2 regions of the Peribacillus sp. NPDC060253 genome follow, and region 2 is predicted to be linked to the other one. Evidence: a T-box and tRNA genes for the amino acid it is inferred to sense, from the RefSeq annotation. Region 2 holds a T-box; the other holds one or more tRNA genes.

Region 1 (16,523 bases), on a different contig from region 2:
ATTTTGGGTTAGTGTCCTTGGTAAAGTCTGAAGTATCGTATATTTGATTGTATGTATTCGTTGCTCATTTTTTTTATTATTTCCGTGACCATTAATTGAGTATTCTTTCCACCTTAGCAAACCCTCTTTTCCGAAGTCGGACAGTTTAGTTCACGGGATCAAATCCCACGCACCCGTACGTCCTAGCCTGGCTACTGATATAATATTCTTCAACTATCCTGCCCCGATCCATAAGAAAAAGAGCTGCCAAAGCAACTCTCTTATTGAAGTAAAGCACCTGTTAATTGAAGAAAGATCAAGTATTATCTAAAACTTAAACACTAAATATCACTGTTCCTAAAATCATATATACAAAAGGAAATATTAATAAAACCGAATTTACAATGATAGCACTAAGGGTCCAAATCTATGAGCATAACATTGACGGTTTCTGTTAATGCATCATATATAGCAAGAAATTGTTCTCGATTAAACTGCTTCAAGTTTGGTTGGATAAAAACATCGTAATTATGGTCTGCTGAATCGAAATGACTGCTATGAACAAATTGTTGGATGAGCAGGTCATAATACTTAGCTACGCAATCGTTCTCTGTAGCCTACTTCAACAATAATTCTCTTTCCTCTTTATCTAGTATATGTTGTTCATTAAAACCTTTCTTCAGAAGTATGTTCAGTCCAGTGTATTTCTTTAGACAAGTAATCGATATGCTATTCCATGTTTTCTCTTAAAAATTGAGCACGAACTTTGAACTTCATTTTCTAATTGTTTATTTATCAAGCTTTCTAAGACAACTCCTCTTTTTCTGGGTCTTGTCTTATTGGATATCAGTTTAATTTCTCACTCAAAAGTCAGCTCCAGAGAGATTCTCCAAGAAGGCTTCTTTTTCTTGTTTTAGTTTAAAGTCGGGTCTCCATTTTCTTAGAGTACATTAATTTATTAGCATTTTATCTAATTCACGAACTTTATCATATGACTCCAATAGTTGTTCAGGTATTAATGTTCTCCCATAATCCCAAGCATTCGTTTCTATTTCAGATTTTAGCTTTTCTTTTTCTTCTTCGTGACCATACATTAAAATCCTTAAATCATGTTTGTTTTTCTTAAAATCTAAATAATAACCAAGCATACGATAAAGAATAATTTTAACAAAGTCTTCCTCTGTCTCTTTAATTCTAATTTTCCCTTTATAACCGCTAACTTGAAGGTAATTGAATTTTATAGTATTGGTCGATACGTTATAACTCATAGGTGCACTTAGATTATTGTCAAATTCATAAATAATATCCAATTTGTGCTCATTTAATGTGTTATTAATTATCTTTTCGATATCGCTTATATAAAGCATTTAACTATCACTTCCCTTTTAAAGACTTACTTCATTATAGTGTTAGATTAAGTTATTCTTCCTTTATCAATATAATAAACTGTTGAGATATTAAAATCACACTGTTAAAAATAAAGGAAATATTTACTATATAATACTGAAGTGGAGTGTAAGTCCTACGAAAAGTGTGATTAATCCCCTAAAAGGAAAGAAATTTGCTTTTAATTACTCTTCCATACTTTCCTCCTACTATTTATTTCACTTTAAAACTTTCTATCATTGGTTGTAATTCTTCATGATATTGTTCTACCATCATATCAAGTGAAGGCATTGTATTATACTTTTCAAGCCAAGAAACGTAATGAAGTGCTACATTATACGCAAAATCAAAGTAGGGGACAGGTTCGTTGTAACCACTCTCTCTGTGAGCTGAAAATTTATCTCTGAAGTCTTTCATCGTTTGCCAATATTTTGCATAGTCTTTATGCGTCATGTTCAGAGCTTCCAAGAAGTATTCCCGTGCATAGTATTTGGTAGTAAAGGTAACCCAACACATTATAGTAAAGTGTATTTTACCGAAGAATATGATTATGTACCTTTTAAAGAAAAGCCAAAAAGATGGTATTCTTTTTAACCTCCATCTATAGCTGAATAAGCAAGAGGCTTAACCCACAGTTCTTTGAAATATTAATTATTTCAAATTATTGTCCTGTAATACGTTTTACTCCTTTTCTCTATCCGCCAGTAAATAAAACAAAACGAACTATAACTTTAAAAGCAAAAAAAGACCCAAACCCCTGTTATATCAAGGATTTGAGTCTTTGGTAGTTGATGACCTGTGAGGGATTCGAACCCACGACCCCTTCCTTGTCAAAGAAGTGCCTCAAGACATGATCCCTACCCAAGTTTTCACGGCAGTCGCTAAAATCAGTATGGCGAGTATGACTTGCAGGACTTTTACATTCATTTTTTTTCCGGCCATCACCCCAAGCGGGGATGCTATTAAACTAGCAATAATCATGATCAATGCCGGGTAGTAATCGACTTGTCCTGTTGAGATTTTTCCTACTGTTGCGCCAATCGATGAAATGAAAGTGATTGCTAGTGAAGATGCGATCGTCACTCTGGTTGGAATTCTTAAAACGATAAGCATGATGGGAACTAATAAAAAGCTCCCTCCGGCTCCAACAATACCAGCACCTATTCCAACGATCAAGGCTAGGATGGCCGCAAGCCATTTGTTAAAGGTCACTAATTCCAATGGAATGTCATCTATTCCTTTCTTCGGAATGAACATCATGACAGCCGCGATCAAAGCCAAAATGCCATAGACGATATTGACTCCATTTTCCGTCATCGATTGTGATCCTAAACTTCCGACCACGCTTCCGATTAAAACACTGATTCCCATATAGAGAATGAGCGTTTTATTTAAATGTCCGCTCTTACGATAGCTCCATACACCTCCGATGGAAGCAAATAAAACTTGTACGGCACTTATACCTGTCACATCATGGGCACTAAATGCTACTAGCCCGAAGAGTGGCGGGATAAACAGAAGCATTGGATAATTTATTATCGAGCCGCCGATGCCGAGCATTCCAGAAACGTACGAACCTATAAATCCAATCAAAAAGATGGTAATGATAAAAGTAATATCCATTTTAAGTGTCTCCTTTAAAAGAAGGGCACCCAAATAGGTCCCCTCTCCTTATCAGCCTTTTCTAATCCAAAATTTTAGTATATCATTTTCTACTGTCGTTTCCACTAGTTCGTGGCCGCCGGATTTTGACCAAGCCGCTAAGTCGGCTTTAGCTCCTTTATCCGTCACATGTATTTCCAGCACTTGCCCTGTTTGCAGATCATTCATCGCTTTTTTCGTTTTTACTATCGGCATTGGACAAGCAAGTCCCTTTGCATCTAACACTTTATCTGAATTCATATGACAACTCTCCTATTTTCTTGATTTCATGTTTTTATTAAGCTTAACGAACCGCACAACGATTTGGTCCGATCTCCATTTCGCGCTGTTTTTCAACATCAGGTTCGATTTTCCCCAAATTCGTTTCACGGATTTCTTGATAAGCGTTTGGTTGAGGTGGTAAATTACCTGTTACCAGCTCTCTGAATTCCGCTTCATCCTCAATGTTCAATCCATGATTTTCAACAAACAACGTTCCCAATTTTTTAGCGACACTTCCGTCTTCATTCAATTCAGCAATAATCATGAAATGTGATGGCAATACGATTAACTCATCTGATAATTCTCTATAGCGTGAATAAAGTGTTTCTCTCAAGTCCCCTACCCAATCTTCAGCCAATCCGGCTAAGTCCGGTCTGCCGATGGAATCGATGAATAAAATATCTCCAGAAAGCAAGTATTTACCATCGACCACAAATGATGTGGAACCAATGGTATGGCCTGGGGAGTATAATGAATGGATATCAATCGCTGTATGACCAATGGTTAGCACTTTGCCGCTTGCTAATGGCTGATATTCAAAAGTTACCTCCGTTGCATCTTTTGGCGGCAACCAGTATGTTGCATTCGTTCTTTCCGCTATTCGTCTTCCTCCTGAAATATGGTCCGCATGTAGGTGTGTATCAAGAACATGTATGATTTTCACTCCGATACGATCGGCAAAATCAATGTAGGCATCAATCATCCTTGTTGAGTCAATAACGGCTGCTTCACCATTGGATATGACCATGTAAGACAAACAGCCTTTACCAAGCCGGACAAATTGATAGATTTCGCCGCCATCAGTCAAATCACCGATTTTCACTGGTTCCAAATGCTCGCTCCATGCTTTCATTCCGCCCTTTAAATATGAAACGTCCAGTCCTGCTTCAGATAACATCTCGGCCACCATAACAGATGAACCTTCTTTTGCACATACAACCAAGATTTCTTTATTGGTCGGAATTTGATCGATGATTTCTTCCACGCCATCCAGTAAATTAAAGTAAGGGACATTACGGAATATAAAATTCTCCCCTTCAATTTTCCAATCGGTAAAATCATTTTCATTTCGAACATCTAAAATGAATAAGTCCGTTTTATTGATTACTTTCTTTGATACTTCCGCGGCAGTCATTGAATTAAATGTCACCCTGCATACCCCCTGTAGTATTTTAAAATCCAAATTTTTTTCTATTCATTCACTGATATTTGTGTTGGACCGTTCCACTGGCTCATGCCAGGTACAACATTGATCACCTGTACAAAGCCTGTTGCCGTTAGTTTTCGTGCAGCAAGATCACTCCGGCTGCCAGTACGGCAAATGACAAATATCTCGGACTTTTTATCAAGCTCTCCCATACGTTGTTCCAATTCACCCATTGGAAAGGATTTAGCTGTTGGAATATGAGTAAAAGCATACTCTGCTGCTTCTCGAACATCCAAGATGATCGTGTTTTGATTTTCTTCGATTTTTTGAAGAAGTTCTTCATTTGAAATGACATTTTCATGCTGCTTCTCTTCTTGTTCTTCTCCACCTGCTTTCCGAAGATAATGTTTCAAAACAGAAGCTTCTTCAACTGTACCCAAATATTGATGACCTGTACTTTCTGCCCACGCTTTCATATCGGCGGTTGATCCTTTATCAGTCGCTTGAACTTCCAGCACTTCCCCTGCTTCCAGACCGTTCATGGCCTTTTTCGTTTTTACGATTGGCATTGGACAAGCTAAACCTTTGGCATCCAAAACGGAATTTGTCTTAATCATGTTATATCCTCCTTGTTTTTGAATAGGACTGGGGGTATTTTTGGATTTAAAAATTATTCTGTTGGACCTTCCCATTCATTCATTCCGCCCATCATGTTCATCACTTTATACCCATGTTCCTCAAGTAACTGGGCTGCTTTTGAACTTCTGCCCCCTGAACGGCAGACCATGATATATTCCTTTGATTTATCTAGATCCTGCATTTTAAATTCCATTAATCCCAATGGGATATGCATTGCATTCGGTATTTTCCCTGCCTTAACTTCATCTACCTCACGCACATCAATAATATGGATTGGGGTGTTTCCCTTCATTAATGCATGCACTTCATTCGGTAAAATTTCTTTCATGATTTTGTGATCCTCCTTTTTAATCGCGCCATGAACTCATGCCGCCTTTTACGTTGGTGACTTCTTTAAATCCGAGTTTTTTCAATGTCTTACTTGCACTGCTGCTCCTCATTCCACTTTGGCAAATTACAACCACTTCTTTATCTTTTGATAGTTCTTGTGCCCTCTTGTTAAGTTCATTTAAAGGAATATTTTTAAAGCCTCTAATGTGGTTGCCCCTATATTCATTAGGAGTGCGGACATCAATGAATTGCTTACTCCCTTTGTTATTCAACTCAGCTTTTAACTCGGTTGCAGTTATATTGCTTATACCCTTTGCCGGGAAAAAACGCTGATATAAAAACCAAACGATTACACCTAGTATGAAGATATTCACTATAGTTCCCATCTTGCTTCATCCCACCCTAACTTATATTTAAATAAATAAGTTTACATTTCCATCTTCTGCTTCCGCTAAATAAGCTGCGACACCTGCATACTCAATTCCATCCAATAATTCCTCTTGTTGCAAGCCCAATAAATCCATCGTCATTGTACAGGCAATCAGTTTCACTTCTTGTTCTTGAGCCAACTCGATTAAATTTGGCAGTGACATGGCGTTATGTTTTTTCATCACATGTTTGATCATTTTAGGTCCCATTCCAGCAAAGTTCATGTTGGATAGACCCATTTTATCAGAACCGCGTGGCATCATTTTTGCAAACATTTTTTCTAAAAATCCTTTTTTTAATGGTAGAGGCTCATCTTTCCTTAAGGCATTCAATCCCCAGAATGTATGGAAGATCGTCACTTCATGGTCATAAGCTGCCGCACCATTAGCAATGATATAAGCAGCCATTGCCTTATCATAATCACCACTAAATAAGATGATCGTTGTTTTTTTCTTTTCAGTCATATATGTTTTCCCTCCTGAATGGTTACCCATACGCCTCTATATACCGAGTGGGGTATATTTCATTTTAAAAAAATATTCTCTTCACATACTTTCCAAGACGGAATTAGTTACCGTAGCTTTATAACGTTTGCTTTCACATTCTTCAGATTCGGCCCATCTTTTACCTACTTTTAATGAGTAACTCAACGGCCTCCTTGACAAGATGTTCAGTGCCTTCGCCTTTCTCGATGCTTTCCCGAACGCATTGTTCAAGGTTGCTACTTACGATAACACCCATGGTCCTATCAATCGCACTACGTGCAGCAGACAACTGAGTGATGATTTCCCTGCAATCTTTTCCCTCTTCCATCATTCCAAGAACTCCCTTGATTTGTCCTTCCATTCGCTTCAATCGATTTATGACACTTTGATCATATTCCATATGCTGCCCTCCCATCTATTTACAAACACAATCACTGATCTCATAACTTGTTACCTTAATTCCTTTTCTCATTAAGAAACGCAGCCCCAAGTTCACTTCCAATTTATCTGAAGCAATTACATGAATGTTTTCATGTGGGATTTCTTCATTAAAACGCTTCAAATAGGCATAAGGGATATTCAAAACTTCTTTATCGCCTTGATCCCGTTTATGATTATAAGCCCTTATATCAATAATATAGAATCCTGTCTTTCATCCTTTTGACAAGGAATGTTCTTGACAGGTACATACCGTTTATACATAAATCGAACCAAAATAACGATAAATATTATAAACAATGAAAAAATCGCATCCACCACCTGTATCAATTCTAGAATTGTGAGCTTTATTCGTGAACTTGGGCATTTTACTCGTGAATTTGGGCATTTTACTCGTGAATTTGGGCATTTTACTCGTGAGTTGGCCACTTTACCCGTGAGTTTGAGCACTACTCGTGAACTTGGGCATTTCACTCGTGAATTTGAGCACTTTACTCGTGAGTTTGAGCATTTTACTTGTGAATTTGGGCATTTTACCCGTGAGTTTGAGCACTTTACTCGTGAATTTGAGCACTTTACTCGTGAGTTTGAGCACTTTACTCGTGAGTTTGAGTACTTTACTCGTGAATTTGAGCACTTTACTCGTGAGTTTGAGCACTACTCGTGAGTTTGAGTACTTTACTCGTGAGTTTGAGCACTTTACTCGTGAGTTGTGTTCATGAGTTCACTTTATACCTATGGGGGTATATTGTCAAGGCGTTTATTCTCACTTTTTATAAAAAGAAAAAGCCACCTAGTTTACGGCAGCTTCACTCTTTAATTCTTCAATTTTTTCAGCACGATAAGAGTTGTGGATAAAACCAGATGTTTTATGCCCCAATATCAACTATTGGTACGTATAGTAGATAGCACTTGAATAAGGGTTAACTCATCGATGTTATTTACAATAAGTCATTCAGCATGGCAAAACCAACCCGCAAAAAGTCCAGTAGAATAAAATCGGGTTATATTCGTAAAGCCAGCTTCTTCCGTGCGTATTTTTTTGCATTTGAACCGGAATTTCTCAATCAATAAAAAATACTTACCTTTATAATTGTTGCAGTATAATCGTCATTGTAATTGGATAACTTAATATGTAAATTGTTGCTTGAATGATCCATGTTTAAGATTACTAAGTCACCTTGCTCTAAAACAATAGTCTCTTTTTCATCTATACTCATTCTACTTTTTCCTTTGACACAATAAAAGGCGTCGGATCTTTTCGTAGTTTCCCTAATATCCAACACTTCAGTATGGATTCCTTGATTCATATGAATCGTGCTAAGGTCTCCTTCGCACCCTTCTGCTAACATCAAATTAAAGTCCGTAACCCTTCCAATACTTCGGGTTGTCCAGCCGCCATCAAACCGATCCTGTTCAAATGGCTTTAAATACACATGGTGCTTTCCTTCATGTTGCAGTGACATTTCACCATCAAGGCTCATGATGATTCTCTGAATGCCTGGAAGGTGGGTAAATGCGGATTCTTCTACCTCAATATCTGCGGTGCTTATCCGCCATTTGAAGTCACGCTTCGAGTAATCTCCATCTTCAGGATAAATAGCAAGTTGAGTTGTTTTACCACCTGACCAAAGACTAGTTATTTGTTCACTTTTTCTTATTACTTTTAGTAAATAGGACAATTATTTTCTCCCCTTTTATTATTACATTATTTCAGTTCAATTCAATTTCCACCAGAGTTTAGATCGAAATTGGTGTAATGTCAATAGGTTGGATACGGTAAACAGAGAGGCATAACAGAGGTTAGGTCCACTGGTCTCTGAATATCGTAGTAAACATTCACACGGGGGCTACATTTTCGAGTGGTGAATGTCCTCGCTTCTGGTTGTAAAAATATTGAATATACTCCAAAATCGCTTGCTTCACTTTCGGCATCTATCCATTTTTACTGTGAAACGACACAATACACACATTTTCAAAACCGTTGCAGAGGTGGATCATACCTCCTTGAAATTGAAGGGTTACGTTGTATTAAGAATCAGACAGAAAAACCATTGTGAATTACCTATGGAAAATTTTTAATTGGAATAAAAAAATCAATACCGAATTTTCTTGGTATAACAACCAAGATATTCGGTATTAACACTGTATTTTATTTTGACCATTTCGGGCTTTTGCACCAAACCACTTTTTTCATACCTTAATAACCCCGATAAACAAAGGCTAGTATTTATGAAATTCATTCCATAAATACTAGTGAAGAACAAATTATCATTTAAATAGATTAATACTTATAATGATAATTGGCATGGCAAAAACATCAATAAGAAATGCACCCACAATTGGAACGATTAAATACGCTTTACTTGAAGGTCCATATTTAGCGGTAATCGTTGACATATTGGCCATAGCATTTGGTGTAGCCCCTATACCGTGTCCGATAAACCCACCAACCATAACAGCCGCATCGTAGTTTTTGCCAAGGAAACGAAACATTATGAATATACTTAAAAGTATAATGAATATTACTTGTATCACCACAATTAAAATAATAGGTAAAGCAAGGTCAGCAACTTCCCATAGTTTTATACTCATTAAAGCCATTGATAAGAAAATCCCTAAAGTAATATCTCCAATAAAATTTATACTAGGCATTTCGATAATTTTTCCATTTATTTTATCTAAAATATTCCGAACTATTACAGCCACGATCATTGCTCCAACATAATTCGGTAAAACGTAACCTGTCTTCGCCGAAAATAACTCTCCTAAATATGAACCTAAAGCCATACAAAATGTTAGTATCAATACTTGTTTCATGAATGAAGCTACATTTATTTCTATTTTGTCTTCCATTTCTTTCTTTTCTTGAATTTCAATATCTTCTTTGCTTGGTGTTAATTTGTGTTTATTAATTAGGTACTTTACAGTGGGACCTCCAACTAATCCACCAAATACTAACCCTAAAGTAGCTGCTGCTATTCCAATTGCTTGGGCAGATTGAATTCCTAGCGATTCAATGGTTCCACCAAAAGCTGTAGCTGCACCAATACCCCCTTCCATTGAAATTGCTCCTGCCATCATACCAATCAACGGATCAATGCCGAAAACGGGCGCTAAAGAAATGCCAATTAAATTTTGAGCAAAGGCCAAAAACCCACATAATAACCAATATATTAATAATATTTTACCGCCTACTTTTACTAATTGAAAACTAGCACCTAATCCGACGGTGGTGAAAAATGTCAACATGAACAATCCCTGTAGTGTTGTATCCAATGAAATCGTTACGTTTAGAAAGGTTTTAAGACTTGTAGCGACTATTGCAAAAAGTAATCCTCCAACAACAGGAGCAGGGATACAAAAATGTTTAAATAATTTTACTTTCTTAACGATAATCCCACCTAGTGCTAAAAGCATTATCGCTAAAAAAATAGTTATTGTTTGATTAATCTCGATGGTCATATTATTATCTCCTGTCTACGCACATGAATACTTCATTTATTAGGTTTGCAGCTAGTTTTACAGTGCGATTATCATAATCTAATGATGGATTTACTTCACAGATATCAAATGAAATAGTTTTCTCATGTGAAATGATTTTGCGAATTAATTGTCTAACCATTTTTCCAGAGAGACCAAAGGAGGAAGGTGCACTAACACCAGGTGCTTCAGAAGCGCTGATAACATCCATACAAAGTGTTAATATAATAACATCATTTTGATTCATAAAATTTAGAATTTTCTCTTCGTTTTCATGAGAAATCTCGTTAACTAATTCTTCTTCCAATATCCAAGAACAACCAAGTGAAGTTGCAGTGTTAAATAATTTTTTTGTATTTCCATAACGTTGAATACCAATCGGCAAATAACTAGCATGATGATCATGATCTAATATTTGTTTAAACATCGTTCCAGAAGAGGTGATTTCCTCATAAGATCGTAAGTCAAAATGAGCATCAATGTTAAGAATGCCTATTTTAACATTGGGTCCAACACTCGACCTAATTCCAAGATAATGACCATAAAAGGTTTCATGTCCGCCCCCAAAAATAATAGGAAACATATTTTTGGTTAATATTTTTTCTACGTGACTTCCTAATTCAGCTTGTGCTGCTTCTAACTGTTGATTTTCACAAATGATATTTCCGAAATCAACTAGACCATCTGCTGATTGGCCGTGCCAAGATAAAGAAGATAAGGATTTACGTATTTCATTGGGAGCTTCTTTGCTTCCAAGTCTTCCTTTATTCCTCCGTACTCCTTCTTCAGAAGAGAACCCTATTATTCCACATGTATTTTTTGTTGATGTTATTTGATGATCCTTAACTATTTGATGAATTCTAAATTCATCTTTATCTATTAAACTATCTGTTCTGCCTTTCCATAAATCCATACTTGGTAACGCATACATTTATTTTTCCTCCCCATAAATAAAAATACTTCATATTTGCAATCGCCAATCAATTTCGGGCTGTACTATTTTAAAAGATCTGGTGCAATGGCTTGTCCTTTTTGCTTTCGTTAAACGTGGATAGGCTATTGACTTTTACGACCTGATGCCCTTTTGCACCCCCGCTTTCGCTGCACTGTAACCCCCAGTCCAGCAATGTATCCCATTATGATGTATATCTATATTCCCTCCAGTCTGTCTAATGGTTTTACTATATTTTTAATTAAGCAAGTTTCATGCCAGGTTCATCTCCATAAGAACAGTGGGAAATTAAGATATTTTCAAAATAAAAAGCAGGCGAAAATTGCCGCTCGGCAATTTCCGCCTACTTTTCTTCCCGATATTTCTTCAACTTGTCTCGCAATGTCCTCTCCCCGATGCCAATTGTTTGGGCTGTCCTCCTTTGATGACCGTTAAAAGCGGCAAGATTATGAAGAATCACTCTTTTTTCGATTTCTTCAAGCGGTTCGCCGACATAAACTGGGATTAAGGTGTTACCAAAAAATGCGCGCGAGCTTTTTTGGATATCGGAGGGTAAATCAGCTTTCTGTATATAAGACTCATTCGTAAGCGCAATGGCTCTTTCAATCAAATTCTGCAATTCACGAATATTTCCTGGGAAGTCATATTGCTGTAAAAGCTGCAACGCTTCATGGGAAATTCCTTCTACAGGTTTTCCCATTCGATCACCGATTTTTGCAATGAAAAATTCCAACAACAAAGGAATGTCTTCTTTTCGTTCACGTAAAGACGGAAGGTGAATCGGAATCACATTCAATCTGTAATATAAATCTTCACGAAATCGATTTTCTTTTACTTCTTTAACCAAGTCTCTGTTTGTCGCAGCAATAATACGGACATCGATGCTGACTTCTTCTACCCCTCCAACGGGCATTACCTTTCTCTCTTGTAGAACACGCAAAATTTTCCCCTGCAGCGCCAAATCCATCTCACCGATTTCGTCAAGAAAGATTGTTCCTCCTTCCGCCAACACAAAAAGTCCATATTTCCGCTGGGACGCACCTGTAAATGCGCCCTTTTCGTATCCAAATAATTCTGATTCCAACAGGTGAGTCGGAATGGCCGCACAATTAATAGCCTGAAACTTTTTGTTTCTGCGCTTGCTTTGATTATGGATTGTTCTGGCGACGACTTCTTTACCGGTTCCACTTTCCCCTTCTATGAGAATGTTAGAATCGATATCCTTCACTTTATCGATTAAGGAGAATATATTGCGCATTGCTAAACTTTCACCTATAAGGCCATTCACACCTGCCACCTTCTCCAATTCTTCATTCAGCCATTTCACTTTGGATTGAAGCGTATATACTTCTTCTGCTTTTTGCATCAGCACTTCCAATTCATCAATATGAAGTGGCTTTGTCGCATATGTAAATGCTCCCTTACGCATGGCTTCTACGGAAGATGGAATGGTACCGTATGCTGTCATCATAATGACAACCGTCGAGGGGGAGAGGCGTTTGATTTCTTCTAACACTTCCATCCCATTGTATCCCCCGATTTTTAAATCCAGCAAAACGATGGCGATTTCAGCTCTTTCTAGAAGAGGGAGCGCTTCGCGTGGGTCTGTAAACGAATAAACGTGATACTGGTCTTCCAATGCAAACGTAAGTGACTGACAAATGGTTGGCTCATCATCAATAATCATGATATGGTGCATCGTATTCACCCTTTCTGTTTTAATGCTGTAAACAAATGGTCACTACAGTTCCCTTTCCTTCTTCACTTCTTGTCTCAATAGTACCATCGTTTTCTTTGACAAGTTTATACGAAATTGAAAGCCCAAGCCCGACCCCGTTTGGTTTTCTGGTGTAAAACGGTTCAAAGATCTTATCAATGTCTTCTTCCGAAATGCCGATTCCTTCATCCTCGATTTCAACGACAGTGAATATGTCCCGATAATATGTCCGAAATATAAGGGTTCCCCCTTGATTGGACGCTTGAATGGCATTGAGAATGACGTTCACCAGCACTTGTTTGATCTGCTGTGTATCTGCAGTTGTCAGAATGTCACCAGCGAACTCATGAACAATACGCATGTTTTTTTCTTTGATTTTCGGCTTAAGCAATAGCTCTATCCCTTTCATGGTCTCATTCACAGAAAAAGTGACAGGCTCTGATTTTTTAGGGCGAGAATAATCGAGCAAATCGTTAATTAATGTATTAAGTCGGGTAATTTCACTTGTAACCTGTTCGGAAAAGAACGTACGGAAATCTGCGCTTGCAAATTTTTTCGGCAGCAATTGGGTATAGGTAAGGATGGACATTAACGGGTTTCGTATTTCATGAGCGATACCTGCCACGAGTTGTCCCAATGAACGCAATCGGTCATCCTGAGCCACTTTTCTCTCAAGCTGTTTTTGTTCCGTAATATCGAAAAAGTTCAACACCGCACCTACACTTTCTCCCCCAATAGTCTGAATTGGATACACGCTGTAAGTAATATGCCTTTTTTTGCTCGCAAACTGAGACCACACCGTTTCCTTTTGTAAGAAGACCCTCTTTTTCTCTAACGCAGCTCTAATCTCCTTTTCTGGGATGAAAGAGACAATGGGCAGATCCTGAAAAGGTTTTCTAACAACACTGCTATCCAACTCCAAATATTCCATGGCCCTAACATTAATCATTGATACAAGACCTTGCTGATTCAGTGTAATAAGCGAACTGTAGGCACTGTTTAATACTTGTTGCTGAAAATGGATATTTTCCTCAAGGAGCAGCATCTTCTCTTCCAAGTCTTTATTCACGTACTCAATTTGCTCGGTTCGCTTAGCGACTTCTCGTTTAAGACTGAGATTCCACCATAAGATGAGAGTAATCACAATGAAGGTTAGAAAAAGACCAATTTCCAAATACAACATGGTTTTGCGTAATCGTTGAGTATTCGGCAGGATATACTCCCCGAACCACTTTTTCTCTATCTTTTCATACGTTCCATCTTTCTTGATTTGAGAAATTCCCTGATCGAATAATTTCAGCAAATCTTTGTTTTTCGGCATCACAGCTACAGCATAATTTGTGGTGTCAAGTGACTCACCGACAATCTTAATAAGTGATTGCTGCTCATTTTTCTGTAGAAAATATTGACCCGTAATCCGATTTCCAATGAAAGCATCCACTTTTCCGTCGATCAACGACTGAACGGCTTCTTGTTGATTGTTCGTTTCCACCAATTGCAAACGATCGACTTTGCTTAATAAACCGCGTGCAACATCACCTTTTTGTACGGCTACTTTCCGGCCTTTTAGATCTTCGATTTTTCGGATATACATGTTATCTTTCAACACAAAAATTCCTTGTGAACTTGTGAAATACGGATCAGAAAAATCATAAATCTCTTCACGTTCCTGATTGTACTTCATACCTTGAATCGCATCCACTCTTCCCGAGCGCATAGCTTGTACTGCCTCGTTCCACGGCATAGGATAGTATTCGAATCTAATGCCAGTCTCGATAGAAATGGCGTTCATGATATCCACATTAAAACCAGTATAAACGCCCGAATCGCTCAAGTATTCGAAAGGTGGAAAGTTATTATCCCCTGCAACCCGTATCACTTTTTGGGCTTCCGAACTCACTGCTAAAGGAAAGAAACAGCCAAAAAAGAAAAGGAAGACGGTTATAACGGCACAGATAATATGTAATTTTCGCATCGCCTCACCCCTTTTTTCTATACATACAGTTTCGTATCATAAATGTGTATATATACCATGTACAAAGACTCTATTATGATAACTTTTTAAAGTATATAAGAAAAGCTTAAGTGTATCTAATAACCCTTGATCCAAATCACTTCATACGAAGCTTGGATAAAGGAAATTAAAAAATGGTAGCAAATCTAATTAATATTAATTTTTTGATTGGTAAATGGATTGTAGATAATGTTCAATTAATCGTGGGAATAGGAGGGAGAATCCCTTATTTTTTTGTTTAAGGAAATGTATGTTCGTAAACGTTCGCATACTCTTTTCTCACATGAATGAACGTTGAAACTGACTTTTTTGCATCATTATTTTGATGTTAAGGGGTTCCATCACATTTAATCTCAATCTATGACTCAAAATTTTTGGAATAGCAGTCTTTACTTAGTTTTTTTCGCCAGCCATTCTATTTCTAGTAGTTGGGTTGGCAGATTGGCCGCAGACTCTACCTTTGTCATAGCATTTCCAGTACTTCATGCTTGTGTTCAAAAAAGACATGCTCCTTTTTTTAGGAATCATGCCTTTATGTAAGGAAAATAGATATTGAAACAAGGAACTACCCTATGCGTTTCTTTCAACTCTATTCTAACTCAAATTATATGTTTGACTGTGTATAGTATATTTATTGATTTTTTCCAAACTTGGTTCATAGCCAATTCCGGGCAATTCTGGAACCATGATCATTCCGTTGTCTACCGTAACTTCAGGTTCAATAATATCTTCTGCCCAGTAGAGGGAGGAAGCTGCGGTATCCCCAGGAAGGGTAAAGTTTGGCAGGGAAGTGATGGCAATATTATGCGCTCTTCCTATTCCTGATTCCAGCATCCCCCCACACCATAGTGGAATTTCATGTTTAAGACATAAATCATGAATTTTCTTAGCTTCAGTCAAGCCCCCGACTCGGCCAATCTTAATATTAATAATTTTACAACTTCCTAATTTAATAGCTTTTCTAGCATCTTCCAATGAGTGAATGCTTTCATCCAGGCAAATAGGTGTTTTTAACCTTGACTGTAAATCTGCATGGTCAATGATATCGTTATAGGCAAGCGGTTGTTCAATCATCATTAAATTAAAATCATCCAAGGCGGATAACCGGTCTATATCTTGTAAGGTATAAGCTGAATTTGCATCTGCCATTAGAGGAATTTCAGGATATACTTTTCGGACCTTGTCTATTAATTCAACATCCCAGCCCGGTTTGATTTTAAGTTTAAACCGTTTATAGCCTTCTCCGAGACAAGTTTCAATCATATCCAGAGTCGAATCAATCGAGTCCTTTATTCCAATGCTCACCCCCACTTCAATTTTCTTTTTTATTCCACCTAACGCACTCGCAAGAGAAGCATTTTGCTTTTTCGCATATAGATCCCAAACTGCACCCTCTATAGCAGCTTTTGCCATGTAATTGCCGCGAATATGCTTGAAATATTTTTCAGAGATTTCATCAGGATGCTGGATTTCGTTTTTTAGGATTATTGGAATTAAATAATCTTCGAGTATATGCCAGTTTGTTTTTAAAGTCTCTTCATTATAAAGAGGGTCGAGCATCGCAACAGATTCTGCCCATCCGGAAATGCCGTCATCGCTTT
Region 2 (16,523 bases):
TTGATTTATAACCGCGAGGATGCTGTAAAAAATAAAGGATACATAGATTGGATGCTAGACGAGGCAAGTAAGCTTGATCTTGATTTACAATTTTACCATCGTGAAGACCTTCGGATCGGTCATCGCTACAACGAGTTGTACGTGGAACATGAGCTGAAGCCAATTGCATTACCGGACTTTGCCATCGTCCGGACCATCGATCCTTTTCTCACAAGGCAACTGGAGCAAATGGGGATTGCTTGCTTTAACTCCTCGTTCGTATCCGAAATGGCAAATGACAAAGCAAAGACACATCAATATTTGTCCACGTTGGGAATTCCAATGGCCGATACCGTATACTGCAACGGAAGGCCGAATGCCCATGACATGGAGTTCCCTTTCATCGCTAAAGAAACACATGGCCGCGGCGGGAAACAAGTTTATTTAATCGAGCATGCTAATGATCTGGTTGAAATGAATGATGGGAGTTGGATTGTCCAAAAACCTGGCTTATTCGGAAAGGACATCCGCGTTTTTGTAGTTGGTAACAATGTGAAGGCTGCTGTACTCCGGGAATCCGCATCCAGCTTCAAGGCCAATTATACGTTAGGGGGATCGGCTTCCATATACGAGCTGACCGCTTCCGACTTAGCTCTGGTTGAAAGAGTAATCGATGCGTTTGATTTTGGCCTTGTCGGGATCGATTTCATTTTTGACGATGACGGCAGTCTCATGCTCAATGAAATCGAGGATGTCGTCGGGAGCCGGACATTAAGTGCCCTAAGTGACATGAATATCGTCAGAGAGTACCTCACATTCATAAAAGAAAGAATAACCTCCTAACGGAACATATTTCTTAAATAGTGTGAAACACAAAAAGGATGAACCGGCATAATGCTGGTTCATCCTTTTGTTTTACAGTTGTTTCAGTTCATTGATTCTGTGAATCACAGAGTCGCGTTTTTCGCTATAATCTTTTTCTTTGGCACGTTCTTCTTCAATGACGCTTGCTGGCGCCTTTTTAACGAAGCCCTCGTTGCCTAATTTTTTCTGTACTCGTTCAACTTCTTTATTAAGTTTGTCGAGCTCTTTTTCAAGACGTTTCACTTCTTCGTCGATATTGATCAGTCCTGTAAGCGGAAGGATTAATTCCACACCCGTTACGACTGCCGTCATCGCTTGAGCCGGTTCTTCGACCTTGATTCCGATCGTCAATTGTTCAGGATTACAGAAACGCTCGATATAACTGCTGTTTTTCTGTAATGTAGCTAAGATGGACTCGTCTTTCGCTTTTAAAATCAGATTGATTTTTTTGCTTAACGGTGTGTTCACCTCGGCACGGATGTTACGAACGGAGCGGATGATTTCAACAAGCAGCTTCATTTCCTCGGCTGCATCTGTATCAGTCAACTCTTCGTTCACTACAGGCCATGCAGCAACGGTGATGGACTCTCCTTCATGAGGAAGGTTTTGCCAAATTTCTTCGGTGATGAATGGCATGAAAGGATGCAACAATCTCATCGTGTTATCCAGTACATAAGCCAGGATTGAGCGCGTCGTTTTCTTCGCTGCTTCGTCTTCGCCATATAACGGAAGCTTCGCCATTTCAATATACCAGTCACAGAAGTCATCCCAAATGAAGTTGTAAAGCACACGACCTACTTCACCGAATTCATAACGGTCAGCAAGTCTTGTCACGTTTGTAATCGTTTCGTTCAAACGCGTCAAAATCCATTTATCGGCTACAGATTTTTCACCACTTAAATCGATTTCGTCATACGTCATGCCATTCATGTTCATTAAAGCAAAACGGGATGCGTTCCAAATCTTATTGGAGAAGTTCCAAACCGCTTCCACTTTTTCCGTGCTGTAACGAAGATCCTGACCTGGTGAGCTGCCCGTCGATAGGAAGTAACGCAGGGAATCGGCACCGTATTGATCGATGACATCCATCGGATCGACACCATTACCAAGCGATTTACTCATCTTGCGTCCCTGTTCGTCACGAACAAGACCGTGAATCAATACATCTTCAAAAGGACGTTCGCCCGTGAACTCAAGTGCCTGGAAAATCATCCTTGAAACCCAAAAGAAAATGATATCGTAGCCTGTCACAAGCGCTCCGGTTGGATAGTATCGTTTGAAATCAACGCTATCTTTGTCAGGCCAGCCCATTGTTGAGAACGGCCATAATGCAGAGCTGAACCAAGTGTCTAAAACGTCAGTATCTTGTTCCCAGTTCTCAGCATCCGCAGGCTCTTCATGTCCTACATACACTTCGCCTGTTTCTTTATGGTACCAAGCTGGAATGCGGTGGCCCCACCATAGCTGACGAGAAATGCACCAGTCGCGAATGTTTTCCATCCAGTGCAGATATGTTTTTTCGAAACGATCTGGTACGAAATGAACTTTTTCCTCATCGGACCCTTTTTGAAGTTCAACAGATGCATCAGCTAGCGGCTGCATTTTAACGAACCATTGAGTCGAAAGATATGGTTCAACAACAGCACCGCTTCTCTCTGAATGACCGACTGAGTGAAGATGATCTTCTATTTTGAAGAGTACTCCGTCTTCCTGAAGGTCTTTGACGATTTGTTTACGGCATTCAAAACGGTCCATGCCTTCATATTTACCGGCCTTTTCATTCATTGAGCCATCTTCATGCATGACAAGGATGCGCTCCAAATTGTGACGGTTCCCGATTTCAAAGTCATTCGGATCATGAGCCGGTGTAATTTTTACCGCACCTGAACCGAATTCCATATCAACATAATCATCACCGACAATCGGGATTTCTCGGCCTGTAATTGGCAAGCGAACCATTTTGCCGATCAAGTGTTTATAACGATCATCCTCAGGGTGTACGGCAACCGCTGTATCGCCAAGCATCGTTTCTGGACGAGTCGTGGCTATTTCAATTTCGCCTGATCCGTCAACCAACGGATATTTCATATGGTAAAATGCGCCCTGCACATCTTTGTAAATAACCTCGATATCGGATAACGCCGTTTTCGTTGATGGATCCCAGTTGATGATGTATTCGCCGCGATAAATCAGGTCCTTGTTATAAAGCGAAACGAACACTTCGCGCACTGCCTTTGAAAGCCCCTCATCAAGAGTGAAGCGTTCACGGGTATAATCAAGGCCAAGACCAAGCTTTGACCATTGTTCACGAATATGGCTCGCATATTCTTCTTTCCATTTCCATGTTTCTTCTACGAACTTTTCGCGTCCCAGGTCATAACGGCTTACGCCTTCGGCACGAAGTTTCTGTTCAACTTTCGCTTGAGTGGCGATACCAGCATGGTCCATGCCCGGCAACCATAAAACATCAAACCCTTGCATCCTTTTCATGCGTGTCAATATATCTTGAAGCGTCGTATCCCAAGCGTGGCCAAGATGCAGCTTACCTGTTACGTTTGGTGGTGGAATGACAATCGTATATGGCTCTTTTTTATCGTCACCCGTCGTTTCGAAAAACTTCCCATCAAGCCACCATTTGTAGCGGCCTTTCTCTATCGTCTGCGGATCATATTTAGTCGGCATCGAAATTTGGTTTTCTTCCATATCATTTCCTCCTTTTTTGGGCATAAAAAAAACTTCCATCATCATAAAAGGACGAAGGAAGTTGTTCGCGGTGCCACCTTTTTTCCGAAAAAGAAAAACATCTCTTTCGGCTCTCAAATCTGATAACGGCTCTTCACCGGCCTTCGCTACTAAAAATCTTTCACGAAAACAGCTCGCGGACGACTTCGGATGCTGCTGCTTGGAAACCTCCCACCAATTGGTTTCCTCTCTGGAAAGTGCATTTCATCTTACTATTTCCGGTCTTTGCATTGATTTATATTCATATGTAAAATCATTAAATGCATATAGTATATAGTACAAAAAATATGGGGCTCCAGTCAATCATCTTTTCGCTTACTTACTTGAGAAGCATCCAATTTCATAAATTAATCCCTTTGCCTTGCCGTTTTCTTTATTTTATCACCCAAGAACAGTGATTGTGACGGCTTTCTCACATTTTCCACTAACCACCCATAGAATATAAGAAGCCTAAAAAGGAAGGTAATAATATGAAGCGAAGATATACTCCCTACACTTTACCGCCTTGGATGAAAAAATTCCGCGGTGTTTGCCAGCAGTTCATCGTCCCCTTTATCGTATTCCAAGGATTACGGACTCTGATTTTTCCTACTTTCTTTGATATGCTCCTGCTGATCGCATTTATTTTCTTGGCCATGTCTTTATATTTCGAATGGATTTAATTATTCCCTTAAAGCAAAAAAAATATACATGACCTGGAGTTAATCCAATCATGTATATTTAGCTTTGGGGGGACTGCTCTTGTTTGGCAGCCTCGGCAGCCGCCTTTTTCTTCTGTTCGATCTCTTCGATTTTCATCACCATATACTCAATATTCTTCAGGAGCCAAAATTGCCGCTGCAGTTGGGTAACATTATCAAGCTCCGAACGATGGCCCTTGCCATCAGAATAGCCCTTCACTAATTCCAGCGCTGATCCGGGGAAAGCGAGATAACTTTGCATGAGCAGCAATTCTTCTTCTTTCAACGGAAAATAACGCATGTAGTTATATAGCCAGTCGACACAGTCATCGCATTGTACAGGATAGGTCCTAGCTGATTTAACTAAAAATGGAAGTAAATCGAAATGAGGCGGTGCCGTATTCGAATTCTCAAAATTGATGAAATAGCCATATCCCCGCTCATCATAAATGAAATGTTTCAGAGAGACCTTTCCATGAGTGACCACGGTTCGAACCTTATCACTTTCCTTCGTTTTTTCATACCAGGTTTCAAACTTCTTGATCGAGTACTTCAATGCCTGTGAAATATCTGTGAAGAAAGTACAAACCGTCATTTCGAATGGAGACATATACCACTTCTTTTCACAGCTGACAATGTACTCATCCATAAAGTCCTTCTCGTTATTCCAAGCATCAATCGTCCGTTCATAATGTGCTTCCCGTTCTTCTATATCCACTTGGGTTTCTTTTACAGACAGCGTATGCATCCGAGCAAGCTCCCTGAACATTTGCTTATGCTTTTCATCGCGCTCCCCGGCTCCTTCATTATTCAACCAGGGCATCAGGTAATACAAACGTCCATTATGAAGAACGGCGTAACGCTGATCCATCGTTTGATAAATGGGAACGATCCGGTTATATCCGCGATGGTACAATTTTTGAACATTTTTAATAAAATCAATGCCATTGTGCGGCAAAATGGATTTCAAGGCAAAGATACCGCGATCACTGTACACTTTTTTCACTCGTCCGAAGTCCTCAATATATTGTACATACATGGCATATTCCTTCAAGACGGTCTCCGTGTCCCAATCCCGATTAGCAGGCTGCTGATTCTCGTTTTCCCTCACGAGACTCACTCACTTTCTCTAAAAAAACTCAACAATCCGATTTCTGGCGTCGTTTCATTCAAGCGGCCAAAGCCACCGTTCAAACTTTAATACCTTAGTAAAAAACAGGAGCAGACCATATGCTCTGCTCTCTGTCGTGGCTAATTTTTATAGGCAACAGCCTTCGGTATATAGATGACTTGCCCTTCATGGATGTTCTGATTGGACTCCAATTCATTGCTGAAAAGTAAGGATTGTACCGTTACATCATAACGTTGAGCCAAATCATCCAGCGTTTCTCCTTGCTGGACAATGCAAACCTTCATCCTTACCAGTTCTTCTTCTTGTTTCCGGCCGAATAAATCCATGATGGAATGCTGCTTTTCCCCTTGATCAGCCGTATCTTGTTCATCACGTTCAGCGGCTTGTTTCCGACCCTTATAATTTTTAACTTCCTTAGCTGGCGGCGCTGGTCTTTCTTTCTTTTTGAACAGATCCCTTATGGACGAATTCGATTCCTCTTCCTTTTCCACCATTACATGTTCGTTGAGGATGGGACCCGCAACAGCGTCCTCTTCTTCCTGCCGGATGACGTCATCGGTTTCAAACTGTGATACAGGTTCATTTCCCATTGGAAAACTTTGTTGATTGCTTGATTGATTTAGCTCTTCTTCTTTCAATGACTCTCTAGGAGTCTCCAATTTTTCTATAACTTTTTCCTGCCTGCTTACTTCTTCTAATTTCTCATCTTCCATGGATGACACAGGTACCTCTGCGGAGTCATGCGAATCACTTACTAAATCCGTTTCTTCCTCTACAACTTCAGCTTCTTCCTGTTCTTCCTGTCTGTTAATTTCCGTTTCCCACTCCTCCTCTTCAGGATATGGTGAAACGGGAATTTCAAAAACTGGGGCATTATGCTGATCACTTAAATATATTGGCTCTTCTTCTTCCTCATCTTCGTTTGCTTCAGAAACACGTCTTGCCTCAGCAGTAAATGGTGTGTATAACTCTTCTTCCTGCTCATCACGGAACACAGGCTGAAAATCAGGGATTGGCGGCACTCCAGCCGCATATGGAATATAAGACTCATTTTCTCCGTCCGTTTCTTCTTGTTCCTCAGTTTCACCAACTTCCTGTTCCGTATCAAACCTTTCTTCGACATATGAATCATTATAAATTCCGGTTATCAGCAAATCAGCCTGCAATTTTAAACAATTATGCTCAGGCAGAGCATAATCAAAACTTTGAATCGAGACATACACTTCCTCCAATGAGGCAATCCGATTATTCGGAATCGTTATATCAACCGGAAAACGGTGTGTGAACTCATTAAGTCCATTGAGATTCCTCTCGACCTTTTGAACGGCTTTTGGCAAAAAGGTCTGCGAAAACTCCTCTTCTTCACCATTTTGCGAGTCTTTGTATTCACCGCATAAGTCTAACGAGCCTCGTATAAAAACATATTGATCACTTTCTTGAATCGTCACATTTGGATCCAGGGAAATGGAATATAGCTCAACCACTTCCTGTCCCTTATGGAACCAAACAGATTCCTCTAAAGAAAATCGTAAATACGATTCATTTTCTTGCGACAAGACAACTCCTCCTTTCAGCTTCAGGAAACGGTACCTATACCAATAACAATCTATGAAGGATGGCCATTGATTATTCCTTTTTTCGTCGGAAGCCATCTTGTCCTTATTTTTGCTGGACCTTTTATAAAGAAGTAATTTTATTAAGCATTTATTTTGGCTTTTGCCTTTACTTCGGCCTTTTACCGTTTAATCCGGTCTACATTCGCTTTAATTCGGCCTTCTGCCAGTTTATTCGTCCTGCATTCATTTTATTTCGGCCAATATCGAATAAATTCAAAAAAGACAGGCTCCCTTTCTCCAAAAGTGTTTGGAAAAAGGGAGCCTGACTTAATAGTTTTATTCAAATCATTTTTTTAATTTCGCAAAAGCCTGTTCTGTAGCTGCAATGGTTTTTTCGATATCTTCATCACTGTGTGCCGTAGATAGGAATAATCCTTCAAACTGGGAAGGTGGCAAGTAAATGCCTTGATTCGCCATTTCCCTATAGTAGGAAGCAAAGAACTCTAAATCGGATGTTTTTGCTGTATCATAATTGATCACTTCTTCATTCGTAAAGAAAAGTCCAATCATGGAACCGGCACGATTGAATGTATACGGAACACCGTACTTTTCCGCTGCTTCGCCAATGCCTTTTTCGAGCATATCACCTTTTCGGGTGAACTCTTCATACGATTCAGGAGTTAATTGGCTCAGTGTTTCAAGACCAGCCGTCATTGCCAAAGGGTTACCGGACAATGTTCCTGCTTGATAGATTGTCCCGCTCGGAGCTATTTGTTCCATGAATTCGCGCTTGCCTCCGAAAGCTCCGACAGGTAAGCCGCCGCCAATTACTTTCCCAAGGCAAGTCAGGTCAGGAACGATGTCAAAATAACCTTGTGCACAATTATAGCCGACACGGAACCCTGTCATTACTTCGTCAAAGATCAATAGAGCGCCGTATTGTGTCGTCACTTCGCGTAAGCCTTCGAGGAATCCAGGTTGTGGCGGAACGACGCCCATGTTCCCTGCAACAGGCTCTACGATGATACAGGCGATGTCTTCACCAAATTGTTCAAACGCATATTTGGTTGCAGCAAGATCATTATATGGCACGGTAATCGTATTTTTTGCAATGCCTTCCGGTACTCCCGGGCTATCCGGTAAACCTAAGGTTGCAACGCCGGATCCAGCTTTGATTAACAATGAATCGCCATGTCCATGATAAGAACCTTCGAATTTCAGGATTTTATCCCGACCTGTAACGCCTCGCGCCAACCTTAGAGCACTCATGGTTGCTTCTGTTCCTGATGATACCATCCGGATCATCTCAATCGAAGGCACCCGTTCGATGACCAACTTAGCCAGTTCATTCTCAATCAGCGTAGAGGTTCCAAAGCTTGTACCTGATTCAGCTATCTTTTTCAATGATTCAACGACACGGTCATTCGTGTGACCAAGGATAAGCGGTCCCCATGAAAGAACATAGTCAATATACTCATTGCCATCGATATCATACATTTTCGAACCTTTTCCACGCTCCATGAAAATGGGATCCATGTCCACAGATTTGAAGGCACGCACAGGGCTATTCACGCCGCCCGGCATCAATTTTTTTGCTTCGGCAAACGCTTTTTTCGATTTTTCATATGACCGCATGATTCAATCCCCTTTTCCATTTCAGGTTATGTTTGTTATCATCTTTGATTTTCTTCATTTATCCAGCGTGCTACCTCTTTTGAAAAATACGTGATGATCAAGTCGGAACCTGCACGTTTTAAGCCTGTCAGCATTTCCATCACTATCGCTTTTTCATCAATCCAGCCATTTTGGGCAGCTGCCTTAACCATTGAATATTCACCGCTGACATTGTAGGAAACAACAGGAAGATTAAAATTATTTTTAACATCCCTGATGATGTCCATGTAGGATAGGGCTGGTTTCACGATTAAGAAATCTGCACCTTCTTCAACATCGGATTCAGCTTCACGGAACGCCTCAAGACGATTGGCAGGGTCCATTTGGTACGTCTTCCTATCGCCAAATTGTGGCGCCCCATTCGCTGCATCACGGAATGGGCCGTAAAAAGCCGAAGCGTATTTCACCGCATAGGACATGATCGGAATATCTTCATAACCCGCTTCATCCAAACCTGCTCGGATGGCCGCAACGAAACCGTCCATCATATTGGAAGGGGCAATGATATCAGCGCCGGCCTCAGCCTGGCTGATTGCCGTTTTGGCAAGAAGGTCAAGAGATGCGTCATTCAGGATTTTTTCCCCTTCTACGACACCGCAATGACCATGGCTTGTATACTCACAAAGGCATGTATCTGCAATGACAATGACTTCAGGATATTGTTTTTTGATAAGGCGGGTTGCCTCTTGAACAAGTCCGTTATGGTGAAACGCACCCGTTCCTTGTTCGTCTTTATCATGATCAAAAGGAACACCGAATAAAATGACCGACTTTATGCCCAGACTCACGACTTCATCCATTTCCGCACCCAGATTATCCATGGAAAGCTGATAGATACCCGGCATCGAGTTAATTTCATTTTTTACCTGTTCACCGTCAATGACGAAGATCGGATAGATCAAATCCTCTTTATGCAATTGTGTTTCACGGACTAAAGCCCTCATTCCGGCACTTGCACGTAAGCGACGGTGACGGTTGAATGGAATGTTTTTCATTAGAAAGTTCCTCCTTTATTATTTCATTTCACTTATGAATCGTATGATATCCGCGACCATGGCTTCCGTTGTATAAACAGCTGGACACACATCGACGGATAGCCCATGTTTAGCAGCCGTTTTAGCGGCAACCGGCCCGATGCAAGCGATGATGATCCGGTCTATGTATGTACCCAGTTCATGGCGTTCCATGATCTGCAAGAAATGATTGACCGTCGAAGAACTCGTAAAGGTGATGATGTCGATTTCATGATTCGTTATAAGTTGAACGAGTTGTTTTTCACTGCTTCCGGGAAGTACGGTATGATAAATAATCACTTCATCACAGGATACACCAGCTTCATTGATTGTCTCCGCAATTACCGCCCTTGCGAGATTTCCTTTTGCCAGCAACACACGTGTCCCGGAATCTAGTAAGGGAATGAACTCTGATACAAACCCTTCAGCAACAAACTGCGTTGGGACAAAATCCGCCTTATATCCATGTCCTTTCAGGGCCGCTTCCGTTTTTGAGCCGATGACGGCTATTTTCGGAAGCCTGACAGGCTTTTTACCAAGAAGCTTAAAGAAGAATTCCACTCCATTTTGACTGGTCAAAATAATCCAGTCATAAGTATTCAGCTCATCTAACCGCTGTTGAACATCTTCCAAATGATCTGGAAGAGTGAACTCAAGCAATGGTACAAGAAGCGGCGTTCCGCCATTTTTCTCGATCGAATCTTTTAAACCATCAGCCTGCCCTTTCCCTCTGGTGATTAATACCTGATAATCCTTAAGAGGTTGAAAGGGATTCATTACTGATCAAGCTCCTCTTTTACGCGATCGATCAACGCTTTACCGCCCATTTCACTAATCTGTTTGGCAGCAGCATGTCCAACTGCCTCAGGGTCAGTCCCCTCAACCATTTCTTTATAAATCACCTTTCCATCCGGAGAAGCGACCAAAGCCGTCAAGGAAACAGATTCATTATCTTTTGCTACCGCAAATCCGGCAATCGGCACTTGGCAACCGCCTTCCATTTTATCCAAAAAGGCACGTTCCGCTTCAACCGTTCTTTTCGTTTTTTCACAGGTTAATTTTGCAAGTTCTGCCAGCAGCTCTTTGTCGTCTTCACGGCATTCAATGGAAAGTGCTCCTTGGCCAACTGCAGGAATACAAATATCCTCATCTAAAAATTCCGATACGATATCCTGCTTCCATCCCATTCTTGATAGTCCGGCTGCCGCTAGGATGATAGCATCATAATCTTCCGTTTTCAGCTTATTCAAACGGGTATCGATATTTCCGCGAATCCATTTAATTTCAAGATCCGGTCTTCTTGCCAAAATTTGAGCACCTCTGCGCAAACTGCTCGTACCTATGATGGAACCGGGCTTCATTTCAGAAAGGGTTTCGTGGTTCTTTGAAATCAAAGCATCCCGGTGATCCTCCCTCGGTGGTATGCAACCAATCGTCAATCCTTCTGGTAGCACTGCCGGCATATCTTTCATACTATGTACAGCCATATCGATCTCTTTATCCAGCATCGCTTGTTCAATTTCTTTAACGAATAAGCCTTTACCGCCAACCTTGGAAAGTGTTACATCAAGAATTTGGTCACCCTTCGTGACAATTTCCTTCACCTCGAACTCATATGGAGCCCCAAGCTCTTTAAGTTGTTTGATCACCCAGTTTGTTTGGGTGATCGCTAATTTACTACGTCTAGAACCGACAATGATTTTTCTCATAGTTTCCTCCTATGTATTCCAAAAGTGGAATGTTGAAAGGCTTCCAAAAAGGAAAAAGTTTATTAACACAATCATGAAAGATCCAATATTCAGAAAGGCTAGTGTCCTTCCATACATTTGTTTCCGAATTTTCAAGTATAAAAATACACTGTAACCGATGAGCAAAATAAACGAACCGATGATCTTCATATCCAGCCAGGATACTCCAGGCACTTTTATATATGCCCATTGAATGCCCAAGATAAGCGAGACCACTAATAACGGAACACCTATTACAGCAAGGACATAAGACATATGCTCAAGCTTTGTTAAATCGCCGAGTCGAAGCAGCCGTTTTCCCCACTTCTTCCGTTTCAATAAATCATATTGAATTAAGTATAGTAGTGAAAACACGAATGAAAGAGTAAAGGCCCCGTAAGATAGAATGGCAAAAGTGATATGTATGAGCAAAAGCTCTGAAACGAGACGCTGTGCAAGTACTTGAGATTCTATCTGAACTGGTGCAAAGGTATGGATGGCCATGACCATAAAACCTAAAACGTTCGTAAAAAAGACCGTAAAATCGACTCTTAGCAAACGGTTAATAACCAATGATAACGATATGAGGACCCATGCATAAAAATATAAGCCTTCAAAAATCGTCAATACCGGGAATCTTCCCGTTTTCAATACATACAGAAACAAAAAAATTGTTTGCAGTACCCAAACAATAGAAAGCAACCAGAAAGCGACCTTGTTCGCCTTCTGGTTATTATTAAGGAAGTCAATAAAATATAAAAGCATACTGATGGCATACAACAATACAGTGGCTTCATGCAATCTTGTCATTATTAATTCCATATCTACCTCATTACTGGACAGGAAGTGGATTCAATAGAGATGCCTTGGAGCTGTTCCGTTCTTTTTCATCATCCGCCACCAGCTGGTCTTCTATCAATTCCTCTAAATGGAAGATTTTCACGAAATTATTTAATTGTTCTTTTGCATTCGGCTCATCCGCAAGCTCTTTTGCATAAAGAATCGGATCTTTTAACATTTGGTTGATGATGCTCTTTGTATGTTTGTTCAGTACTTTTTTATCACGTTCACTTAAATGCGGAAGCTTTCTTTCGATACTTTCCATCGTTTCCTTTTGAATGGATAAGGATTTCTCCCGTAAAGAAGAAATGACAGGAACCACACCAAGCAAATTAATCCATTGATTGAAATCAACGATTTCAGATTCAATCATCATTTCTATTTTCTCGGCAGCTTTTTTACGCTCTTCGATATTCGCTTGCACGATCCCTTCAAGGTCGTCAATGTCATACAAGAAAACATTCTCCAGCTCGCCCAATGATGGATCGAGGTCACGAGGCACTGCGATATCGACCATGAAAATAGGACGGCCTTTACGAAGCTTATTCACGAATGTCATCATTTCTTTTGTTACTAAAAGATTTTTTGAACCAGTGGAAGTGATCAGGATGTCCGTATCCACTAAAGCGCATTGCAGCTCTTGAAGCTGCTTCGCTGTACCATTGAATCTTTCGGCCAAGTCGACGGCTTTCTGAAAGGTACGGTTAATGACAGTAATGCTGTTTGCTCCATTACTATGCAGGTTTTGAATGGCTAGCTCACCCATCTTACCGGCACCAAGAATCAAGACGTTCTTGCCATTCAGGCCACCGAAGATTTTTTTCGCAAGCTCGACTGCCGCATAGCTGACAGAAACGGCATTCGTATTGATCTCCGTCTCTGAATGGGCTTTTTTCGCTAATGTAAGGGCTTGTTTGAAGAGATGGTTAAAAACGGTACCAATCGTATCTTCCTTCTGTCCTAACATATAGCTGGAACGCACTTGTCCCAAAATTTGAGTTTCTCCCAATATCATGGAATTCAAGCCGCAGGTCACTGAAAATAAATTCTCGACAGTCCCATCGCCTTCATAGATATACAGGTATTTAGAAAATTCTTCTTTATCGATGTTAAACCATTCCGAAAGAAATTCCTTGATATAATACCTGCTTGTATGAAGCTGGTCACCGACCGCATATATTTCCGTCCTGTTACATGTAGAAATAATGATATTTTCCAAAATGCTTTTTTTATTTTTAAGAGCTTTCATTGCCTCGGCAAGTTCGGCTTCGTTAAACGACAGTTTTTCCCGAATTTCAACAGGGGCAGTTTTGTAATTTATACCAACCGCTAAAATATGCATCCTTTTGTTTTGCACCCCCAAAATTTTTCATGTAAATTTATTATACCATGTACTAAAATGGATTCACGCAAATAATATGAACAGTTTATGAAAACGTATGCTACCATGAAAAGACAGCCTAAACGCCTGAATTGCTACAAAAGGTGTCTAAGCGGTGATTTGTAAGTTACATACATAGTTCGACATTGTGTACAAAAGTACCATATCAAAAATGGCAAAAAACTTCAAGTAATCGAATTGCATAGGAGGATAAAATGAAAACGCAACGTATTTTTCCCGGAATCGTCTTAATCGGTTTCGGTCTCTATTTTTTTCTTGAACACTCTAAAATGGAAATCTTTCCAGGCTTTTATAGCTGGCCCACTTTATTATGTATAGTTGGTGCCGCCTTCTTAATTCAGGCTTATAGCGGTAATGAATATGAGTCCATCCTTCCAGGCGTCATCTTGCTGGGGTTTGGGGCTCATTTCCACATCGTCGAGAACCTAGATATTTGGCCGGATAATATAGGTATCTTTATTTTAATCATCTCACTGGGATTTATTCTCCGGGCACGCAAAACAAATTCTGGAATGTTTCATGGGATGATATTACTCATCATCTCGATCCTTTTCTTTTTCTACGATAAAATCACAACGTCTTTCGGGATTGTTGAAACAAGCACGGCAAACATCGAAAGGTTTTGGCCATTTGCCTTGATGGCAATCGGCATCTTTTTTCTAGTTCGAAAAAAGTAAAGATGGTTAATCGTATATTTCGAAAAATACATACGAAAAAGGGTATTCCAGATGCGGAATACCCTTTTCTATTACATATATTTCTTAAGGACGCCCCAGGCTTGTTCTTTCCCTTCGCCTGTTTCTCCTGAGAAAAGAAGCAATTCATCTTCTTTTTCCATATTTAACGTTTGGCGTGTGATTTTTAAGTGCTTCTGCCATTTGCCTTTTGGAATTTTATCCGCTTTTGTGGCAATAACGATCCGGGGCAGGTCATAATGCTTTAGGAATTCGTACATTGCGATATCATCCTTTGTCGGCGGATGACGCAAATCGACAATCAGAAGCGCAGCGCATAACTGATCACGGGAAGTGAAGTATGTCTCGATCATCCTTCCCCAAGCATCGCGCTCCGTTTTAGATACCTTAGCATAACCATAACCCGGTACATCCACAAAATGGAGTGCTTCATTTATGATGTAAAAATTCAAGGTTTGCGTCTTACCCGGTTTAGAGGATGTGCGCGCCAAGTTTTTTCGATTGATCATTTTGTTGATGAAACTCGATTTCCCAACATTGGAACGGCCTGCCAAAGCAAACTCCGGTATTGGAGTATTGGGATATTGTTCAGGCTTCACAGCACTGATGACAATATCTGAACTTGTCACTTTCATTCGTTCACACCTACCAATGCATGCTCAAGGACTTCATCTACGTGTGAAACTGGAACAAATGTTAATGCTTTACGGACACTCTCCGGGATATCATCAATATCCTTTTCGTTATTTTGCGGGATGATGATTTTCGTAAGTCCTGCCCGGTGAGCCGCTAAAGATTTTTCTTTAAGCCCGCCGATTGGAAGAACCCGTCCGCGTAATGTAATTTCGCCTGTCATGCCTACCTCTTTTCTGATCGGCCTATTAGTGAGGGCCGATATTAACGCTGTTGCAATCGTGATACCTGCAGAAGGGCCATCTTTAGGGACAGCGCCTTCAGGGACATGAATATGGATATCATATTTCTCATGGAAGTCCTTATCAATATGAAGTTTCTCGGTTTTCGACCGTACATAACTGAAAGCAGCCTGGGCTGACTCTTTCATTACATCGCCAAGCTTTCCTGTCAGGATAAGTTTGCCTTTACCTGGTGATAAGGAAACCTCGATTTGAAGCGTATCGCCGCCAACCGACGTGTAAGCTAAACCATTAGCTACACCGACTTGGTTCTCGACTTCAGCCTGTCCATAATGGAACATGGTTTTCCCTAAAAACTCCTCGACATTCTTTTCAGAAATGACGACCCGCTTTTTATCTCCGGACACGATGATTTTCGCAGTCTTCCGACAGATGCTTGCAAGCTGTCGTTCCAGACTCCGAACACCGGCTTCCCGAGTATAATAACGAATGATTTTGGTAAGAGCTTCCTCACGAACTTGCAGTTGTGTCTTCAATAGACCATGGTTTTCCAACTGTCTAGGCAGCAGGTGATCCTTGGCTATGTGAAGTTTCTCTATCTCAGTATAACCTGCAATCGAAATGATTTCCATACGATCACGTAGCGGTCCAGGAATCGATGCCAAATTGTTTGCCGTCGCTATGAACATGACTTTGGAAAGATTATACGTTTCTTCAATATAATGATCACTGAAATTATGATTTTGCTCCGGATCCAGCACCTCAAGCATCGCTGCAGATGGATCACCCCTAAAGTCATTGGACATTTTATCCACTTCATCCAGCAAGAAGACCGGATTGATCGTTCCAGCTTTTTTCATACCTTGGATGATCCGTCCTGGCATTGCTCCTACATACGTGCGGCGATGTCCCCGGATTTCTGACTCATCACGCACCCCGCCTAAAGAAATACGAACGAAATTCCTGTTCAGTGATGACGCGATCGATTTAGCCAGACTGGTTTTTCCGACGCCAGGGGGTCCCACTAAGCAAAGGATCGGTCCTTTCAATGAATTGGTCAATTGTTGGACGGCTAAATACTCAAGCACCCGCTCTTTCACCTTTTCCAAACCATGGTGATCCCTGTTCAGGATTTTTTCAGCTTTATGAATATTCAAGTCATCTTTAGTGGCATTGGACCAAGGAAGCGAGATCAACCATTCAATATAGTTGCGAATGACTGAGCTCTCGGCTGAGCTGGACGGCACTTTTTCATAACGGTCCAATTCCTTTAATGCCGTTTGTTTAATGTGCTCTGGCATATCCGCTTCTTCTATCTTTTCGTTGAGGACTTCTATCTCCCCC

What was found. The T-box of region 2 lies ahead of ACFWE9_RS02060 (valine--tRNA ligase). A T-box ahead of a tRNA ligase gene usually reads a tRNA of that ligase, here a tRNA-Val.
Region 1: it has a tRNA-Val gene. The T-box ahead of ACFWE9_RS02060 (valine--tRNA ligase) is inferred to sense a tRNA for this amino acid. The anticodon was not compared.

The regions. Positions count from the first base shown of each region.
Region 1 covers NZ_JBHXAS010000083.1:4,819-21,341, reverse strand. Annotated here, with positions in the region: gene ACFWE9_RS19145 (hypothetical protein) at 930-1,346, opposite strand; gene ACFWE9_RS19140 (hypothetical protein) at 1,579-1,818, opposite strand; tRNA gene ACFWE9_RS19135 (tRNA-Val) at 2,158-2,245, opposite strand; gene ACFWE9_RS19130 (sulfite exporter TauE/SafE family protein) at 2,209-2,988, opposite strand; gene ACFWE9_RS19125 (sulfurtransferase TusA family protein) at 3,040-3,267, opposite strand; gene ACFWE9_RS19120 (MBL fold metallo-hydrolase) at 3,311-4,438, opposite strand; gene ACFWE9_RS19115 (sulfurtransferase TusA family protein) at 4,480-5,052, opposite strand; gene ACFWE9_RS19110 (rhodanese-like domain-containing protein) at 5,106-5,402, opposite strand; gene ACFWE9_RS19105 (rhodanese-like domain-containing protein) at 5,422-5,790, opposite strand; gene ACFWE9_RS19100 (DsrE/DsrF/DrsH-like family protein) at 5,818-6,297, opposite strand; gene ACFWE9_RS19095 (metal-sensitive transcriptional regulator) at 6,458-6,718, opposite strand; gene ACFWE9_RS19090 (hypothetical protein) at 6,995-7,423, shown strand; gene ACFWE9_RS19085 (HutD/Ves family protein) at 7,824-8,438, opposite strand; gene ACFWE9_RS19080 (IS3 family transposase) at 8,596-8,691, opposite strand; gene gltS (sodium/glutamate symporter) at 9,028-10,221, opposite strand; gene hutG (formimidoylglutamase) at 10,226-11,170, opposite strand; gene ACFWE9_RS19065 (sigma-54-dependent transcriptional regulator) at 11,535-12,890, opposite strand; gene ACFWE9_RS19060 (transporter substrate-binding domain-containing protein) at 12,910-14,883, opposite strand; gene menC (o-succinylbenzoate synthase) at 15,517-16,523, opposite strand, start outside.
Region 2 covers NZ_JBHXAS010000004.1:15,876-32,398, reverse strand. Annotated here, with positions in the region: gene ACFWE9_RS02065 (ATP-grasp domain-containing protein) at 1-822, shown strand, start outside; gene ACFWE9_RS02070 (ATP-grasp domain-containing protein) at 1-11, shown strand, start outside; gene ACFWE9_RS02060 (valine--tRNA ligase) at 895-3,546, opposite strand; T-box leader at 3,591-3,820, opposite strand; gene ACFWE9_RS02055 (hypothetical protein) at 4,056-4,247, shown strand; gene ysxE (spore coat protein YsxE) at 4,306-5,376, opposite strand; gene spoVID (stage VI sporulation protein D) at 5,517-6,953, opposite strand; gene hemL (glutamate-1-semialdehyde 2,1-aminomutase) at 7,299-8,588, opposite strand; gene hemB (porphobilinogen synthase) at 8,627-9,622, opposite strand; gene ACFWE9_RS02030 (uroporphyrinogen-III synthase) at 9,641-10,417, opposite strand; gene hemC (hydroxymethylbilane synthase) at 10,417-11,349, opposite strand; gene ACFWE9_RS02020 (cytochrome C assembly family protein) at 11,359-12,189, opposite strand; gene hemA (glutamyl-tRNA reductase) at 12,200-13,549, opposite strand; gene ACFWE9_RS02010 (LiaI-LiaF-like domain-containing protein) at 13,804-14,286, shown strand; gene yihA (ribosome biogenesis GTP-binding protein YihA/YsxC) at 14,358-14,939, opposite strand; gene lon (endopeptidase La) at 14,936-16,523, opposite strand, start outside.